Regions from separate parts of the Clostridium pasteurianum DSM 525 genome, predicted to be linked through region 3. Evidence: predicted binding sites of a transcription regulator. Region 3 holds the regulator's gene; each other region holds the start of a gene.

Region 1 (6,544 bases), 1.2 Mb from region 3:
ATTGAACGCCTTAAGCTGATTCCCAAATTATCCATAAGTTCTCCTGAAGCTAACATTGAAAAAAAAGTATGCATTACTACAGAAAATGGCGGCAAAAAATTAGCATCTATTATTTTTACACGGGGAGCTGTCTCCCATATTATTAAGAATACTGCTATACCCAGCAGTTGTCTTAAACTGAATATAAAACCAACAACTTTTTTTAATACTGATTCACTCTTTAATTGTTCATCATTGTGATCTATTGAATTATCCAATATCTCACTCATATTATAACCTCCTTTTATGTCCTAAAATTTTAGCTTCAATTGTCACAATTATACTTAATATTTGTTTCTACAAAATAAAATAAGCCAAAGATTTTGAATAAAACTAATTTCTATTCAAAGCCTCTGGCTTTCCAGTCAACTGAATTAAATGGTATACCTATTTTTTAAATTCATTATAGAAAACTTTTTACCATATGTCAACAAATTATTAATATATTGTTAATCCATTAATAATTTGTTAATTTACTGCCTGTTTAGTAATACCATATGTGTTTTTTTGATAGATTTCTTCATCATCAGTTTGTTTTACAGTATGTGATGTATCCTTAAGTAACTCCCATACCCTATGTCTTAAAACAGCAAATTTTTCTGAAGATTTTATATCTCCACTTTCTCTTGGCCTTGGTATATCTACATCAATTATTTCTTTAACAGTACCTGGATTTTTTGACATAACAACTATTCTGTCAGATAAAAAAACAGCTTCTTCAATACTATGGGTAATAAATATTATAGTCTTATGAGTTTTTTCCCATATGTGCAGTAACTCTATATGTAACTCTTCCTTTGTTTGCTCATCTATTGCTGCAAATGGTTCGTCCATTAAAAGAACTTCTGGGTCATAAGCTAAAGCCCTGGCAATAGCTACCCTTTGCTTCATGCCACCAGATAATTCATTAGGATATCTATTTTCAAAACCCTTTAATCCAACTAGTTCTAAATATTTTCTACTAATTCTTTTCCTTTCACGTCTATTAATTTTTTTAATTTCCAATCCAAATTCTACATTTTGCTCTATAGTCCTCCAAGGAAAAAGTGCATATCCCTGCATTACTGTTCCTCTATCAAGTGCAGGTCCATGTATTTCTTTATTATCAATAAATATATTACCTGTATTTCCTTTTATAAGTCCTGCTATAATATCCAAGAAAGTTGATTTTCCACATCCACTAGGCCCAACTATGGATAAAAATTCCCCATCCTTTACCTTGAGATCTACTCCTTCTATGGCTAAAAATTTTTTATTTTTTCCTCCACTTTCTTTTTTTGCATTATATACATATCCTACATTTTTAGCTACTATTTTATAATCTAATTTACCATTATTTTCTTTGCCTATACCTTTTACAGACATAAATAAAGCCCCCTCTTATATTAAAAATATATTTTATTTTTAAACAAAACCAGAGGCTTTAAATAATGTTATTATTTAAAGCCTCTGGTTTCTCCAGTCAACTATTGAAAACTATTTTCTTTATAGATTTATCTTTCCTATATAATAAGCAATAACTTTAACAATGTCAACAGTAAGCCAGGCATTCATTATATAAAAATTCCATTAATTTGTTAATCTGCGTAATTTTTATAAATATTATAATATTAATTATTCTTTTGAAATAATTACATAAACATTTGAAGAAGAATCTCTGTTCTCCTCCTATTTTTTCTGGAATTCCATCTTCACTTTCATCTAGACAGCAAAGATAATTTCTATCATAGTCAAAAATAACGTCCTCAACTTTGATTCAATTTCAATTACTTTAAATTCTTTATAAATCCATTAATTCAGCTAATTCCTCTTCCGTAAGCTTACGCCACTTACCCATATCTATACCATCAATTTTTATATTTACAATTCTAATACGTTTCAGTTCCACAACTGAATACCCAAAAGCTTTGGTCATTCTCCTAATCTGTTTATTAAGTCCTTGAGTGAGAATAATACGGAAAGTATCTTCTTTGACTCTAATTACCTTACAGGTTTTTGTTTTAACCCCGCAAATCTCCACTCCTTTAGACATTGCTTTAATAAAATAATCATCAAAGGGCTTATTAACAGTTACTATGTATTCTTTTTCATGTTCATTTTCCGATTCTAAAATATTATTGGCAAGTTCTCCATCATTTGTTAATAATATTAATCCTTGAGATTCCTTGTCTAATCTGCCAACAGGAAAAATATATTCCGGATAATTTATAAAATCAATTATATTGCCTTTCACTTCTTTTGCTGCAGTGCAGGTAATTCCAACTGGTTTATTTAATGCAATATAAATTTTATCTTTTATAGGAATTGGTTTATTATCAATAAGTATAACATCCTTAATTTCTACCCATTGACCCTTTTCACAGAGCATACCATTTACAGTTATCCTATTTTCCTCAATAAGTCTATTGGCTTCCCTTCTTGAACAAAAGCCTGAATTGCTAAGAAGTTTGTTAATTCTCATTAAAATATTATCCTTTCATTAGCGGCTGTGATATCAATCCCTATAGAAGATAACTGGAAGTTAGATCCTTGCTATAATACTTCTAGTATTTCTATTTTATATTTTTCACTTGGAGCATTAACTTCAACTACCTCTCCAGCTTTTTTGCCTTTTAATGCTTTTCCTAAATCTGATTCTATACTTATAAACATATTTTCTGGATCTGAATCCATAGTAGTTACTAATGTTATAATATCTTCATCTCCATCCTCTACAAATTTAATTCTGGCTTTTCTGTTAATTCCCAATATTGATTTATCTAAATTTTTATCATCTATTACTGTTGCTGTTGAAATCATAGTTAATAAATATTGAATTCTATTATCATTTTCTCTATAGTTTGCACAAGCTTCTTTATATTCTGCATTTTCTGATCTATCGCCATGTGCTGCAGCTATTAATTTTTCCTTTGCTATTTTAGCTCTCCTTACGGTCATTCTATATTCTAGTTCCTCTTTTAATTTATTAATATTTTCTTCCGTTAGCGTATTATTCATAAAAAACTAAACCTCCATGATTAAAATCTTTTTCCAAAATTTTATATTATTTAATTTATTATAGCACAACAGTTAAATATAACAATTTAAATAAATATTATATCAATTTAAATATTCTCTGTAATTACCACTAGAATAGTATACTAATATTATTAATATATAAATTTTAAGACAACAGACTAAAATAAGGACAATTGCTCAATTTTCTTTTCTTTAAAGGATGAAATTGATATTCCAATTAATCTTATTTTTTCTTCTAGTTTTAACTTTTCTAAAATGCTACAGGCTTCCCTGTATATATCTTCTTCACTATTTATGTAATACGTTAAAGTTTTGCTTTTAGTATGATTAATAAAAGATGCAGTCCTTATTTTTATGGTAATATTTTTCCCACTTAGATTCTTATTTTTCATAATATTTGCAATAGAACTAGCAAAACTTTTAATATATGGTTTTATATCTTCCTCATCATCAGTATCGTTAATCAAGGTAGTTTCTTTTCCGATAGATTTTCTTTCTCTAAGAATTTTAACTTCCCTATTATCAATTCCTCGTATTCTATCGTATATTTCAGGTCCAAATTTTCCAAATAAATCCACCAAAAAATTTACTGAAAGCTTATATAATTCTTCTACAGTGAAGATACCAATATTATTAAGCTTTTTTACAGATTTTTTTCCTAAACCATGAACTTTATCTATGGATAGAGGAAATAGGATCTTTGGGACATCACTTTTTTTTATTATTTTAAGACCATTAGGTTTGTTCCAATCCGAAGCTAATTTGGCTAAAAACTTATTATAGGATAATCCTATAGAAATGTTGAGTCCAGTTTCTTTTTTTATCCTATTTTTTATAAAGCTTGCTATGTATAGAGAATCTCTATTTACATGAGTTAGATCTAAATAGGCTTCATCTATACTTAATGGTTCTATAAGAGTGGTTATTTCATTAAAAATATCAAATATTTTATTAGATATTTCCTTGTATCTTTCATATCTAACAGGAAGAAAAATTCCATTAGGACATTTAGCTTTAGCCATGTAAATAGGCATTGCACTTCTTACTCCAAAGGCTCTTGCTTCATAGGAACAAGTAGCAACCACACCTCTCTCAGACATACCTCCAACTATTACAGGCTTCCCTCTAAGACTTCTATTATCTATTACTTCAACAGATGCAAAAAAAGCATCCATATCCACATGCATTATAACTTTATCCACTGAAATTTCCTCCATTAGAACTTTATATAGCCAATTCTATAAACAGAATATCAAACATATGTTCCTCTGTCAAATTGTTTTGTAATTTAGACTTTATAATAATTTCTGGATTATCTACTCAATGGAAGTTATAATTAATGTATTGACTTTCTGTCTCTAAATTATAATTGACAATTATAATACAATTAAGAAAACTAGACAATAATTTCTATAGAAAGAGTGTATTTATGAAGGATGATATACAAATCAACAAATATTTAGAAAAGGCAGAGGAGGCTTTTGAAGAAAATAAATTAATTAAATCATTAGATTTATATAATAAAGTTTATGAACTTTCAAGTGGTAAAAATTTGGATGCAATAATTAATTTAGCTTTAATATATGACTCTTTGGGAAAATCAGATAAAGCTAAAGATTATTATAAAGAAGCTTTAAGTATAGATGACTATGAAGAAAGGGCTTACTATGGTTTAGCTACAATATATGATGAAGAAGGAAAATATGAAGAAGCTATAATATTGTACAATAAAGCTATTTACATAAATCCAAATTATCATAAAGCTTATTTTTTCTTAGCAAATGCTTATGATGTATCTGGTAAAAAAGATCTTGCAATAGAAACTTATAAAAAACTGTTAAGTTTGAATCCTATGGATTTTTGGGCAAACCTAAATCTAGGATGTATTTATGAGGAACAAAATCAAAATGATCTTGCATATAAAATATTTTCAAAAGCTTTAAAAATAAATCCAAATAATCATCTAGCTTTGTTCAATATGGGAGTAATTTATTATAAGTTTAATATGATAAAAAAATCCATTAATTTTTATGAGAGATCAATTGAAAAAGATGGAAGTTATGAATACAGTTATTTGAATTTAGCAGTAATTTATAAATATAAGGATACCAAAAAAGGCATAAAAATTTTATCCAATGGTATTAATAATTGTAGTGAAGTATATTTTTTATATTATAACAGAAGTTGTTTTTATGCTCTAATTAATGAAGAAAATAAGGCCTGTGAAGATATAATTATAGCTTTAAAATTATATCCACAGTTTTTAAAATATGTTTTAGAAGACGAAGAATTGGGAAAGGTAAGAAACTTACATTTATTTAAGGAATTTGTGGATAAAAGCAGGTTAGGAGAAAACCGTCCTTTTAACGCTTAAATGACAGCATAAATGTTAAAGTATTGTTCTGATAATCTGCATTTATGGTGCTTAGTTGTAATTCCATCAGCTCTTTTGCAATGGCCAAACCCAAACCCGAAGAGTGCTTAGAACGATTAACATCAGCTTTATATGTACGGTTAAAAAGTTGTACTACATCTTTCTCTGTTAAAGATTCAGAATCATTACTAATGCTGATAGTAACATATTCATCTGTTACCCCTAATTCAACTTTGCAGTATGATTTAGCATAGCGTATTATATTTTGGAATAAATTCAGCAATACTCGATTTGTAATTTTTTCATCAAGCAGCACTAATGGAACTTTTTCATCAAGGTCCAACTGTAACGAGATGCCTTCATCTTCAAAATCTTTATAAAACAGTAATAAACTATCACACAATAACTGATATAACGAGTGTGGGTTTAACTCAACTGGATACTCTTCTGCATCAATTAAAGACAAATCATATAATGAATCTACCAGATTGTTTAAGCTTTCCAATTTATATCGGACAATCTCTAAATATTTTTCTTTATCTTCCGTGGATAATTTCAAATGTAAAACTATGTCAGTATATCCCATAATGGAAGTTAGCGGTGTCCTCAAGTCATGAGAAAAGTTAGCTAAGGCTTCTTTGTACTGCTGCTTTTCTTTAGTATTTTGCAATTGTAATGCCTTATAAGAATCAACTAAATGATTAATTCCAGCAGCTAACTTTTCCGTTGTTTTATCAGGAGTAACCACAGTAATTTGTTGATTGCTTTCAGAAATTAATTTATTTAATTTGTTAATTTCTGTAGTTAACGCATCAATATTTATTTTAGTAAAATAATATTTTATCAAACAGAGGATAGTTACAACTGCTAGTATACAAACAATATAAATCATAACTTTCCTCCTTTCTTTAGGCTAAGGCATATTCAAATAAATAACTAGTCAGTATACTAGCCTATTTTGAATCCTACTGCGTCAGCAGAACCCTCAGATAGCTCACTATCCTCGGAACCTGCTTCCTTGTTGGATTCAAAATATTCGTCGCATCTTTGACTTATTATTTATTTTCACATGCCTAAATCCTTTTTTTTGAAAGTTGCTTGCCCAATAATCAA
Region 2 (6,544 bases), 1.0 Mb from region 3:
GCTATACTGTATTCCCTGATCAGGGTCTGTATCATCAGCACCCTTCATATTGTAAAGTGCTTTATCTAAATCTAATCCTGTATTAGTATCTATTTTAATCCCACGTGCTCCTGAATTTGCCATACCCGCTGAATATATTCGTACGATATCTTTGTTATCAACTAAGGAAGTATTGAAGTACTTATTAAAATCCTCTACAGTCAATGAGTTGTTATTTCCATTTATAATCCACAGAACTAGTGGTTTACCAACCGGTATTACTACATCCTCAGGAGTACTTGGCCACAAAGCGTTGGTACCATTATCAGGATAATTATACACAATTTTGTAATCCTTTAAATTGATATCCTTATCACTATTATTATAAATTTCTATGAACTCATAAGCATCTGACCCATTTATATTGGTTTTAGAATCTGGTAATAATTCTGTTATAAGCAGTGGAGGCTGCTTTTGATCCTCTCCTGTTCCCTGATTAATTGATATAGTATATTGATCTGTTTTCCTTGTATTAGTTCCATCCGAAGCTTCAATATAATATGTAATAGTTTTTGCTGTAAGTTCTGATGATGGAATTATGCCGCTAAAATTATCTTTTCCATCACCAGACATGTCAGCACTCTTGAAATCAGTATCTTTTTCATTTTTATAATAAAGCTTAGCTGCTGCCACTTTTGTATCATCTGCTATAGATGCATTAATTGTAACATCTTTTGTTACATCACTTACATCTCCAATTTTTGTATGATTTATTATAGGTGCAGTTACGTCCTTATGAATAGTTACCCCTTCTTCAGAACTAAGTGCTAGAGGTGAAGGTACACCTACAATTTTTTCTGATGCTGCATTAGAACTTCCACTGTACTTATAATGTGCACTTTTAGTATCATTGCTTGCATCTTCTTTTACATATGCAGCTGAACTTATTTCTGTACCATCATCTTTTTGTACATGTATAGTACGCGGACTTGTATTAGCCATTCCACCTCCACAAGGCATCTTAATTATATATTTATCATCAACTGTGGAAGGAATATTAAACGTACTTTTAAAATCATCTGTAGTAAGACTTGAATTTGAGCCATTGTCTACCCAAACTATAAAAGCTGTTTTCGCTGGGATCTGCACATCCGCATTAATATCCCAGGTAAGACTAGGAGTTGAGTTTTGATAATCATAGATAAGCTTATAGTCTTTGGCATTGATAGCACTCTCTGAATTGTTATACAATTCTATGAACTCATAAGCATCGGCACTGTTTACATTTTTAGTATTTGGCATTAATTCCGTAATAAGCAGTGAAGATTCACGGTCTGCTGCTAGAGCTTTTATTGGGAAATTTATAGAATTAAAAGTTAAAGCTGCCGTTAAAAATAGTGCAATTTTTTGTTTAAGCATTTTTGTCCTCCTTTTTTAATTCTTATTTTTTTGTTAACATTAGAAATTTTACTTACTTAATGTTAGAGAACTATTATGCTTTTGTTAAAATTACTTAATCGTCTTAACTTTAGATTTAACAAACACTCCTCTCATAATAGAATTAGAGCCGTATTTAGATCTTATACTATCCAAAGTCCTATCCAATTTTTCATTTTTCATTTTACCTTCACTGTCAAATAAAGATGTTTGATATAATTCATTAGGAGATAAGTGAGATACGGATACTCCCAGCAGCCTTATCTTATCTCCTCTCCATACCTTGTCAAAAATTTCATAAGCTGCTTTTGTAATGTCTTTTGTAGAATCTGTAGCATTATAAAGTTGTTTTTGTTTGGAATAGCTTATAAAATCACTATTCTTTATTACTACAGTTACTACTTTACAGATACTTTTGGAACTCCTAAGTCTCATAGAAACAGTTTCACATAATGCTAACAAGATCTTATGAGCAGAAACTCTATCCTCTATATCCGCTGAAAGAGTAGTAGAATTTCCTATACTTTTAGCTTTTATGAAAGAATTGTCCTTAACCTCTGAATTTTCAATACCTCTTGCGTAATTCCAGATCAAAGCACCATAATTTTTAAATTCATTTTTCAAAAGCTTCAAATCACAATTAGCAAGTTCTCCTATGGTTTTTATATGTAATTTATGAAGCCTAGGTACCGCTGCTCTTCCTACCATAAATAAATTTTCTACAGGAAGCGGCCACATCTTCTTCTGGATTTCATCTGGATAAAGTGTATGTATTCTATCCGGCTTTTCAAAATCAGAAGCCATCTTAGCCAAAAGTTTGTTGCTAGATATACCTATATTGACAGTAAATCCAAGCTCTTTTTTTATACTTTCTTTTATGCTAAGGGCAAAATTTTCAGGGTCTTCATAAGCTTTTTTTATACCGGTAAGATCCATAAAACATTCATCTATAGAAAACTTTTCTATCATTGGAGTATATGTTTTTAATATGTCCATCATAGCATTACTGTACTTTCTATATAAATGGTGTTCAGGAGGAATTACTTTCAACTGAGGACATTTCTTCTTTGCTGAAAATATAGATTCTCCTGTTTTTATATTATATTTTTTTGCTGAAATGGACTTTGCCAGCACTACACCATGTCGACTTTTTGAATCTCCTCCAATAACAGCAGGTATTTCTCTAAAATCTACAGCTTCACCCTGTTGAAGATTATAAACTGAACTCCAGGATAAAAAAGCAGAATTTACATCAATATGAAATATGATTCTATTTTTCCTATTCCCCATAATTAAAATTACTTCTCCTTTACACAAAATTCAGTTTCATGAATTATTTATTAGCTAAAATCCGCATATTAACATTTAAAACAATTTATAGATATCCAATTTCATAATTAAATATTAATCAGTATAAATAATCTGAATATCCTGATCTAAAAAATTAAAATTTATATTTCAAGTTGAATATCTATATTTTTCTTCTTTTATATAAATAATTACTATATTTTATATTATTAACTATATTATATACGAACATACGTTTTAAATAAAGAATTTTAAGAATAAAATCTGCTAAAAATTCTTACAATATATTTGAACTTTAAATTTATATATAATCTATTAATCCATTGATAATAATGGGTTTTCTATTTTGAAAAATTCTAGAGATAAATTTAATAAGAACAACACTTATAATAGTTAATTGCTTATATGCAGCACAGCTTAAATATAATTACAAATAAAATATACATTCAATGCTAGAAAAACTTAGAAAAAAAGCATTACATATTATAAAAACTATCAATAATAATGAAATTCATTATTAATATCACATACCATAAATATCTACAAATTACTATAATATAAATAGAGATAAATAATTATACTATAGATTATCCAAATTCATAATCAAATGCTGATAACCATAGATAATCTGAGTAGCTTGATATAAAAAAATTTAAATTTATATTTCAAGTTGAGTATCTATATATTAATAAATTATAAATTTAAAGAATTAACAAATGAAGCAGTATGCACATAAATTTAATTTTACAAATAGATTAATTGTAAAATTGTCTCTATTAGAAAAAGGAAGTGATTTTATGATAAAGTTAGTTTTAATAAGACATGGTCAAAGTGAATGGAATAAGGAAAACAGATTTACTGGCTGGGCAGATGTAGATCTATCCCCTCAAGGTGTTGAAGAAGCCAGAACAGCTGGAAAAATATTAAAAAATAATGGATATACTTTTGATATTGCCTATACCTCCGTTTTAAAAAGAGCAATAAAGACTCTCGATATCATATTGGATGAAATGAATCTTATGTGGATTCCTGTAAATAAATGCTGGAAACTTAATGAAAGGCATTATGGTGATCTTCAGGGGCTGAATAAAGCTGAAACTGCTAAGAAATATGGTGATGATCAGGTTCATATCTGGAGACGTTCTGTAGATGTAAGACCGCCTGCTTTAGATAAAACTGATAAAAGGTATGCTGGAAATGAAGGTAAATACAAAGATTTAAGAGAAAATGAAATTCCTCTTACAGAAAATCTCGAGGATACAGAAAAAAGAGTACTTGAATATTGGCATAAGGTTATTGTCCCTGAAATAAAAAAGAATAAAAAGGTTATAATAGCTGCTCATGGTAATACCTTAAGAGCTTTGGTAAAATACCTGGATAAAATACCAGCAAACGGAATAATAAATTTAAATATTCCAACAGGTACGCCTTTAGTTTATGAGTTGAATGATAATTTAAAACCTATAAGAAACTATTATTTAGGCCTTACTGGCGAATTACCTGAAATTCAAATTTCCTTAGATGTGCCTGTAGTTGATGCAAAAACAAAAGAGGATACTTTTAAAGATTTAACTGATGTAGCAGAAAAACAAAAAATACAGCACAGCCACTAATTTTATATTAAATAAGGCATATGAAAATAAATAGTAAGTCAAATATGCGACGGATATTTTGAATTGAGCAAGGAAACAGGTTCCGCAGATAGTGAGCTATCTAAAGTATAAAGTTCAAAGAACAAATATTAAATAGGGAAAGTGATGGTTGTAAATATAGCTGTTAAATGGATAGTTGAAAGTTGACAGTGACAGAATCCAAAAATAAACTATACCACATATACACAGAAAAAATCTGATTATATGTGGTATAGTTTAATTATCTAAAAATATTTATTCTACTCTAAACAAAATTCTTTATATTTTCATCTCTGCTGAATCTATAGGCAGCTACTATAAAGAAGGTAAAAGCAAAACCAAGTATTATTATAAGATTAAGATATATACTTGAAAAGCTGCTATTGGTTTGAAGTTTCTCTATAGCTGATATTACCCATCTTTGAGGTAGAAAATCTGCAATTTTTCTTGCGGCTTCAGGCATAAAGTCCACAGGAAAAAAGCATCCGCTAATCATGCAGCTTGGTGTTATTATTAATGTCATTAATGTATTTGACTGTGTTGAATCCTTGGAAAAAGCCACTAAAAGTATTCCAAGACCAATGGCTACAAACCCAAAACTCAATAGTATTACATACATCTGCCAAAATGGTACATAGGTTTGAATCTTAAAAAGTTTTGTCATAGCAACCAAAGTAATAAATGCCTGAATTGCAACAATTATAAAACTAGAAATCACATTGCCAAGTATATATATCCTAGAGCTTACAGGTGCTGAACATATTCTAAAATAAGTTCTATTTTTCTTTTCCTTAAGAATAATTTCAGTAAAAGAACCTGCCCCTATCATCATAAACATAATTAGAAATCCAATGCTTTGTGAAGTCATTCCCTTACCTCTTGAAGTATCCTGTACACTTGAAGATTTAAAAGATAGACCGCTTCCCTTAAGACCATCATACATTTTATTAAATGCCTGTTTATTTTCCTTAGATGCTTTCCATATATCTAAAAGATTTCTTAAATATATGTTTGAATAATTATTTATCCATGCTGTAGAAGATTCTCCTTTAAGAGATAATATTTCAGGCTTTTTTAAAGAATTATTATATATACTTTCTTCAAATCCCTGTGGAATAGTAATAACACAATCTACCTTTCCTGCTGCTATATCTCCCTTTGGATTTTCATGGTTTATATTGGTGAGCTTGAGACTATTCTGTTTCCCAATGGCTTTTGCAAAATCACTTGATAGTGCACTTTTATCCTTATCTGCAACTCCTATTTTAATAGAACTGCTTCCTATATTATTATATAAAACCATTGGAATCAATATAAAAACTACAGGCATAATAAAATATGTGAATATACTTTTCTTCTTCCCAAAAGTTACTTTTAAATTGTTCATAGCAAGCCAAATTAAATTTTTCATACTACACTGCCTCCTTTCTATATCCAAGAGATGAAATTGCTATAAAAATAACTGATATTAACAAACTTATAAATATTGCTATACCCACAGAACTGAAATCATTGCTGTATATAACCTTAAACATGGCTTCATTAATCCATTTTATTGGAGAAATATTAGCTACCATCTGCATACTTTTACCCATACCATCTAAAGGAAAATATCCCCCTCCTAAAAATGCAAGTATTGTACTTAACATACTTAATAGTCCGCTTAATGCTCCGGTATCTTTTATTATAAAAGAAAGACCTGCCCCAATACTTACAGTCATTACAGATTCTGCTAAAGCTATAACAAATATTGTACCAAGATGATCTCCCCAATAAGCATGAAATACAAATTTACTAAAGGCTATAATTATTGCAATCTGCACTGCTGAGTAAATAATATTTCCAAGTATTTTACCTATTAATATATTATATTTACTTATAGGAGCACAAAACAAACGATCCTGTGTTTTTCCTGTTCTTTCTCCAACTATTGACTGCATTCCATTCATTGAAGAATAAAGTATTATAAGGGTAAGCATGGTTACTGCATAATAATCCATAGCTTCTGGTTTTGTCTTGTCATTCAATGAAATATTTTTAACTAATCCTTCATAGCTGGCATTATTATTAATTTCCTCTAAAGCACTTGGATTAACTTTTGCTATCTCTATTACAGCTCCGTATCTTTGAAGAAAAGACTGCATAATTGATTCTAAAACGCTGCCTTGTATACCAGCCAAATCACTTTT
Region 3 (6,544 bases):
AAGAAATATGCTTGGAGATAAAATAAGCATAAATTCAATAATTCCTTTTGACACTATTGAAAATATAGAAAAAGTTCCTTGTGCTGAATTAAATGTAGTTTTTAAGGGATTTGAAACTATAGGTGATTTGATGCAGAAAAAGTTTAACATACCATATGTAGTTGTTCAATATCCTTATGGATTTGAGAGTAGTAAAAACTTTATAAGAAAAGTATTTTCTTTTTTCAACCTAAAATATGAAGATGTTTTAAAGCAAGCAGAAAAATTTACTGTGTTAACTCTTAAAAATGTTTATGATTATATAAGACATTTATATTCTGTACCCTGTGCCGTGTTTGGAGATACTTTAAGAGCTGCTGCGCTAAAAAATTTTCTTGAAGATGAACTTGGAATGGATGTACAGGTATATTATGAATGTAAAAATATGAATGAATTTAGAAAACTTGTAAAAAACTCTGATACAGTAATATTATTTGGGTCATCTTTTGAGAGAGAAATATCAGAAGAACTTGGAATATCATTTATAAGATATGTATATCCCGTATTTGATTCTGTAAGCATTGGTAACAGAGGTTATGCAGGTTTTGATGGTGTTATTAATCTATTAGAAGATTTAATTAATTCATTTATGACTATGAAGTATAGAAGACATAGGCAATATATATGAGATTTTAGTTATGTAATGGTTTATTCCAAAAGAGGTGTTATAGAAAACTGGATCTATAGAAATACTTTATATATCTAAAAATCTGTGTTGTTTGCCTATTCTTTTTTTATATGATAATATGTTTAGTGGTCTATAGTGGAATTAGAGGAGGGCTTTACACATATGATAGAATTTACAAAAAAATTATTAATAGATAAATATAAAATAAAAGAATCTGTAATAGATTTATCTGAAAAAGCTTTAGAGGATGTGAAAGATGAATTTTACAGATATGATTCTATAAGAGAATATAATCAATTAAAGGTGCTAAATGCATTTCAGGAAGAGAGAATAAGTGAATCTCATTTTACAAATAGTACAGGTTATGGTTATGGAGATATAGGCAGAGATAGTTTAGATAAAGTTTATGCAAAAATTTTTAAAACAGAAAGTGCTCTTGTGAGACCACATTTTGTAAATGGTACTCATGCTATTGGAGCAGCATTATTTGGAAATTTAAGACCTGGAGATACTATGTTTTCTATTTGTGGAACTCCCTATGATACATTACATAATATAATAGGCATAAGTAAAGAAAAAAATGTAGGGTCTCTTATGGAGTATGGAGTAAAATATAGAAAAATTGATTTAACTGAAAAAGGTGAATTTAATTTTAAAGACATAGAAAAAGTACTAAGAGAAGATGAAAGCATAAAATTAGTTCACATACAAAGATCTACAGGTTATGGCTGGAGAAAAGCACTAACTATTGATGAGATTGAGGAAGTTATAAAATTTATTAAAGATATAAAAGAAAATGTAATATGTTTTATAGATAATTGTTATGGTGAATTTATTGATGTAAAAGAACCTACAGAAGTGGGAGCAGATTTAGCTGCTGGGTCTCTGATTAAAAATATAGGTGGTGGAATAGCTCCAACTGGGGGTTATATAGTTGGAAAAGAGAAATATATAACTCAAGCTTCTTATAGACTTACTATACCTGGTATTGGAGGAGAATGTGGTTCAACCTTTGGCGTTATGAGAGCTCTATATCAGGGATTATTTTTGGCACCTCATGTATCTATTGAAGCATTAAAAGGAGCTGTTTTCTGCTCAAGACTTATGGAACTTGCTGGTTTTGAAGTGCTTCCTAAATTCAATGATAGTAGAAGTGATATAATACAGGCCATAAAATTTAATGATAAAGATAAGCTTATTAAATTTTGTAAGGGTATACAAAAGGGATCTCCCATTGATTCCTTTGTAGAATGTGAACCTTGGGATATGCCAGGGTATGAAGATCAGGTTATAATGGCAGCAGGATCATTTATTCAAGGCGCTTCTATAGAACTTTCAGCAGATGCTCCTATAAGAGAACCTTTTATTGCTTACTTGCAGGGAGGATTAACTTTTGAACACGCTAAAATAGGTGTTATGATGGCTCTTTCAAATTTATAAATTGTATATAAATTTAATGCATTTAGTAAATTTGAAAATGCATATATAATATATTTAGTTATAGAATTAGATTTTAATAATATAAATAGCTAAAAGGATATTTAGCAATATAACAAATATATGCTGAATATCCTTTTATAATAAAATATTTTGTTTCATTTTTAATAACGTCTGTATATTCCCACTAGCTCACCTATAATATTGCAATTTGGAACAATTATAGGATCCATGGTGGAATTTTCCGGTTGAAGTCTTATGTGATCTTTTTCTTTATAAAAGCGCTTAATTGTAGCTTCATCACCAATTAGAGCTACAACAATGTCACCATTCTTAGCGGAGTTTGTCTTTTCGATTATAGCAAAATCACCATCATATATTCCAGCATCTATCATACTTTCGCCAGATATTTTAAGTATGAACAAATCATTTTTGTTCTTGGTAAACTCTAGTGGCATAGTAAAGTAGTCTTCAATATTTTCAAAGGCTAGAATTGGTTTACCTGCAGTTACTTTACCTATTATAGGTATGTTTACTAATTCTTTTTTTGCTCCTTCATCTCCTAATAATTCTATTGCTCTAGGTTTTGTTGGGTCCCTTTTTATCAATCCTTTTTTTTCCATTCTTGAAAGATGCCCATGAACAGTGGAGGTGGAACTTAAACCTACTTTAGCACATATTTCTCTGACAGATGGAGGATATCCTTTATTTATAACTTCAGACTTTATAAATTCATATATTTCAGTCTGCATATCTACTTTTTTATCTTTTACCATTGTGACACCTCTAACTATAACAGTATTTTATAAAATTATAACACATTATTATATAGGATGCAAACTTACGTTCTAATAATCTTTGATTTCACCTGACTAACTTGGCGTAAGACTCCAACGCACTCTGTACAGCCCTCACACAAAATCAAAAAAAGATTTTGGTTCTCTGCTTTTCTTCAAGTGGGAGTTCGACGCCAAGTAAGCCATGCATTTGCAGTTCTAAAATTCAGATGGGGTAAAAGAATCCCCACCTGAATTAAGAACTTGCTTCAATAATAATTTCAAACATTAATTTATGACCTAGGCTATTTGGATGGATTCCATCGCTATATAAGTTAATTATATCCTTAGTTTTTATAAAATAGTCATAGAAGTTTATAAAATCAATGTTATTTTTACAGGCAAAGGTTTGTAGTATTTTTATATATTCTAATAAATTTTCATTAACTTTTTTATAATCTATGTACTTATCCCAGTGTTTTATGGCAAGATCATTAACAATAGGTGGTTGCAGACCTAAAATGGGAATTATATTATTTATTTTAATTTCTTCTAATATAAATTTAATATTATCAATAATATTATCTAGAGGATAATTTAAGAGTAAGTCATTAGTTCCTGCCATGATTATAGTGTGAGAAGGCTTTAATTGTAATATATCTTTATTGGATCTTGATAATATTCCAGCAGTAGTATCACCATTAACACCTTTATTTATGACTTCTATATCTAAATTTTTGCCAAGTAATTCAACCCAGCATTCATCTGAATATACTCCATACCCATAGGTTAAACTGTCTCCAATGCAAACTACTTTCATTAATACACCCCTTTTACAATATAAATTGTATTTCTAGTAAAATATATTCTTTTTATAGTATATCATATTAATTTTAGATTCCTAATGTGGAAAGCATATAAAAACTATATTGAAGAGTGCGCATGTAAACAGCATGAAGCTATAAATAATCAATGTATTGATGATATTTTAATTTATGCAATAGCATTAGACATAGATAAAGATTTTCTTGAATTTTATTCAGAAAAATTAGTATATGATGATAATACTGAAAATTTATATGGGGATAGCAGCAATTTTGGCGGATTTTCTGGTGGAGGAGATTGTTCTGGAGGCGGCGGTGGATCTGGAGCATTTTAATAAACGTAACTCAGAGCTCTTTAATTTTGCGTGAAACACTGTACAGCTTGTGATGAAAGTAGAGAATTAGTGTCCTTGTAATCATGGGATAAAAATAAATAATAAATCTCTTGATAGAATTTTAGCTCTCAAAATGGGAATATGAGAAAATTATTCCCATTTTGAGAGCTATTTTTAATATAAATTTCTATTATAATGTATATAAAATATTTAACACATTGAAATCCATGAAGTTATAATAGGTAAATAAGTATTCTATTATAATATATTTAGTTTAAAAGCTTAATTTAATATTCAAGTATAAGAATTGGTATAAAAATTGCTATAAATTTATAATAAGAGAATTATTATAAATTAAAATTAATATGTGTTGTATTCAAAATAATATATTGAATAAAAAGATAATTGGCCTCATCAAAGAAAGAAGGCGAAAATTTTGAAAAGTTGTTATGTTACTGAATTAAAAGATTTTATATCCTATAAAGAAGGACTTGAATTACAGAAAAAAGCTTTTGATATTGTAAGTAGCGGTAAAATAGATGGTATATTATTATTGCTTCAGCATAGTCCTGTTATTACCATCGGAAAAGCAGGTGGTAGAGAAAATTTACTTATTTCAGAGAAAAAATTAAAGGAATTGGGAATAGAGTTGTATGAAAGTACAAGAGGAGGAAATATTACTTATCATGGCCCAGGACAACTAGTAGCTTATCCTATATTAAATCTAAATAAATTTAATATAGATGCTCACTTATATTTAAGAAAATTAGAAGAAGTAATAATTAGAACTTTACAGATATATCATATAAAAGCTGGAAGAAAAGCTAAGTACACTGGAGTATGGATAGATGATGCTAAAATTGCAGCTATAGGGGTGGCACTTAGAAGATGGATAACCAAGCATGGATTTTCTTTTAATATTTCTATAAATAAAGATCACTTTGCACTAATAAATCCCTGCGGTATAACCAAATTTGGAATATGTTCTCTTGAAGACTTTATTTCAGATGTATATTATGATGAAATACTATATAACGTTAAGATACAATTTGAGAAAACTTTTCATATGGAATTAATTGATAAAGCTAATATAGAAGATTTATCCGATGACTATTAGGTTTATATAAATTAAATTTTAAAGATGCTTATTGATTAGATAGGGAGTGATATTATGTCTGAAAGACCTGAATGGCTTAAAGTGAAAGCACCAGAAATGCAAGTATTAGAAGAAATGGAAAGTATGCTTAAAAAACTATCACTTCATACTGTCTGTGAAAGTGCAAATTGTCCTAATATAGGAAAGTGTTTTAAAAATAAAACTGCTACCTTTATGGTTATGGGAGATGTTTGCACAAGAAACTGCAGATTTTGTGCTGTAAGAAAAGGATTACCTAGAGATCTTGATAGTGAAGAGCCAGTAAATGTAGCAATAGCTAGTAAAAAATTAGGACTTAAGCATGTAGTTATAACTTCTGTTACTAGAGATGATTTAGGAGATGGAGGAGCAGATCATTTTGTTAAAATTGTTAATGCCTTAAGAAAATTAAATCCTAATTCTACTATAGAACTTCTAATACCAGATTTAAAGGGAAATTGGCAAGCTCTTAGAAAGATAGTAGAGGCAAAGCCAGATATAATCAATCATAATATAGAGACAATTCCAAGATTATATAAAAAGGTTAGACCTAAAGCAGTTTATGAAAGATCCATTGAGCTTTTAAATCAATGTAAGCGTATGGATGAAAGAATATATACTAAATCTGGAATTATGCTGGGGATTGGAGAAAAACAGGAAGAAGTAGAGAAGGTAATGGATGATTTAATTTCTGTTAAATGTGATGTATTAACTTTAGGACAATATCTTTCTCCGTCTCAAAAACATGTACCAGTAGTAGAATATGTATCAATAGAAAAGTTTAATGATTATAAGTATACAGCCTCAAATAAAGGGTTTAAATTTGTAGCTTCAGGTCCTTTTGTACGTAGTTCTTATAAAGCTTTTGAAGGAATGGAAACTCTAAAAAATTTTAATAGACAGAGTTATTAGTACATTAATAAAATATCAATTAATATATATCTGTCTTACAATACATATATATGGTATTGTGAGGCAGTTTTTTTTAGTTATTAATATAATTTTGCGTAATTACATGAAGGTATTTTCAAATTTAATGAATATTTAATCCTTTTAAGATAACCTCTCTTTCATAGGTGGGTTGATTTAGATAAATATAATAGATTATAATTTATTTAGGAAATAAATTATATAAAAGCACAGCTTAATTATAAAACTTTTATACCTTTTAGGGGGTGAGAATATTTATGAACTATTCAGCAAAGATAGAAAAAATATGGGATGAGTTTGTAAATCATAATAGAGTATCTAAAGATATGAGACAGGATATATTGAACTCTTGGATGAGATGTAAAGGTTTAAATGTAAATCCCAATATGGGAGAAGGTAAAAAAGTATCTATAGAAAAGTTAAATAGAATATTGGACAAT

What was found. The regulator LexA, encoded in region 3, represses DNA repair genes until DNA is damaged. The targets are predictions, from matches to a motif close to CNAACANNTGTTNG.
Region 1: CLPA_RS14740 (DNA polymerase IV) is a predicted target of LexA. The motif match lies at 4,311-4,324, and genes of this name have one in related genera.
Region 2: CLPA_RS14195 (DNA polymerase Y family protein) is a predicted target of LexA. The motif match lies at 2,950-2,963, and genes of this name have one in related genera.

Annotation. Positions count from the first base shown of each region.
Region 1 covers NZ_CP009268.1:3,258,996-3,265,539, forward strand. Annotated here, with positions in the region: gene CLPA_RS14720 (ABC transporter permease) at 1-269, opposite strand, end outside; gene CLPA_RS14725 (ABC transporter ATP-binding protein) at 508-1,404, opposite strand; gene CLPA_RS14730 (pseudouridine synthase) at 1,820-2,500, opposite strand; gene CLPA_RS14735 (GreA/GreB family elongation factor) at 2,572-3,036, opposite strand; gene CLPA_RS14740 (DNA polymerase IV) at 3,216-4,259, opposite strand; gene CLPA_RS14745 (tetratricopeptide repeat protein) at 4,487-5,431, shown strand; gene CLPA_RS14750 (sensor histidine kinase) at 5,421-6,323, opposite strand; gene CLPA_RS14755 (hypothetical protein) at 6,497-6,544, opposite strand, start outside.
Region 2 covers NZ_CP009268.1:3,128,895-3,135,438, forward strand. Annotated here, with positions in the region: gene CLPA_RS14190 (lamin tail domain-containing protein) at 1-1,398, opposite strand, end outside; gene CLPA_RS14195 (DNA polymerase Y family protein) at 1,489-2,706, opposite strand; gene gpmA (2,3-diphosphoglycerate-dependent phosphoglycerate mutase) at 3,522-4,337, shown strand; gene CLPA_RS14205 (ABC transporter permease) at 4,621-5,766, opposite strand; gene CLPA_RS14210 (ABC transporter permease) at 5,768-6,544, opposite strand, start outside.
Region 3 covers NZ_CP009268.1:2,096,637-2,103,180, forward strand. Annotated here, with positions in the region: gene CLPA_RS09515 (nitrogenase component 1) at 1-667, shown strand, start outside; gene CLPA_RS09520 (methionine gamma-lyase family protein) at 830-2,107, shown strand; gene lexA (transcriptional repressor LexA) at 2,269-2,880, opposite strand; gene CLPA_RS09530 (GDSL-type esterase/lipase family protein) at 3,137-3,700, opposite strand; gene CLPA_RS09535 (hypothetical protein) at 3,785-4,039, shown strand; gene lipB (lipoyl(octanoyl) transferase LipB) at 4,476-5,156, shown strand; gene lipA (lipoyl synthase) at 5,211-6,086, shown strand; gene CLPA_RS09550 (sigma-54-dependent Fis family transcriptional regulator) at 6,362-6,544, shown strand, end outside.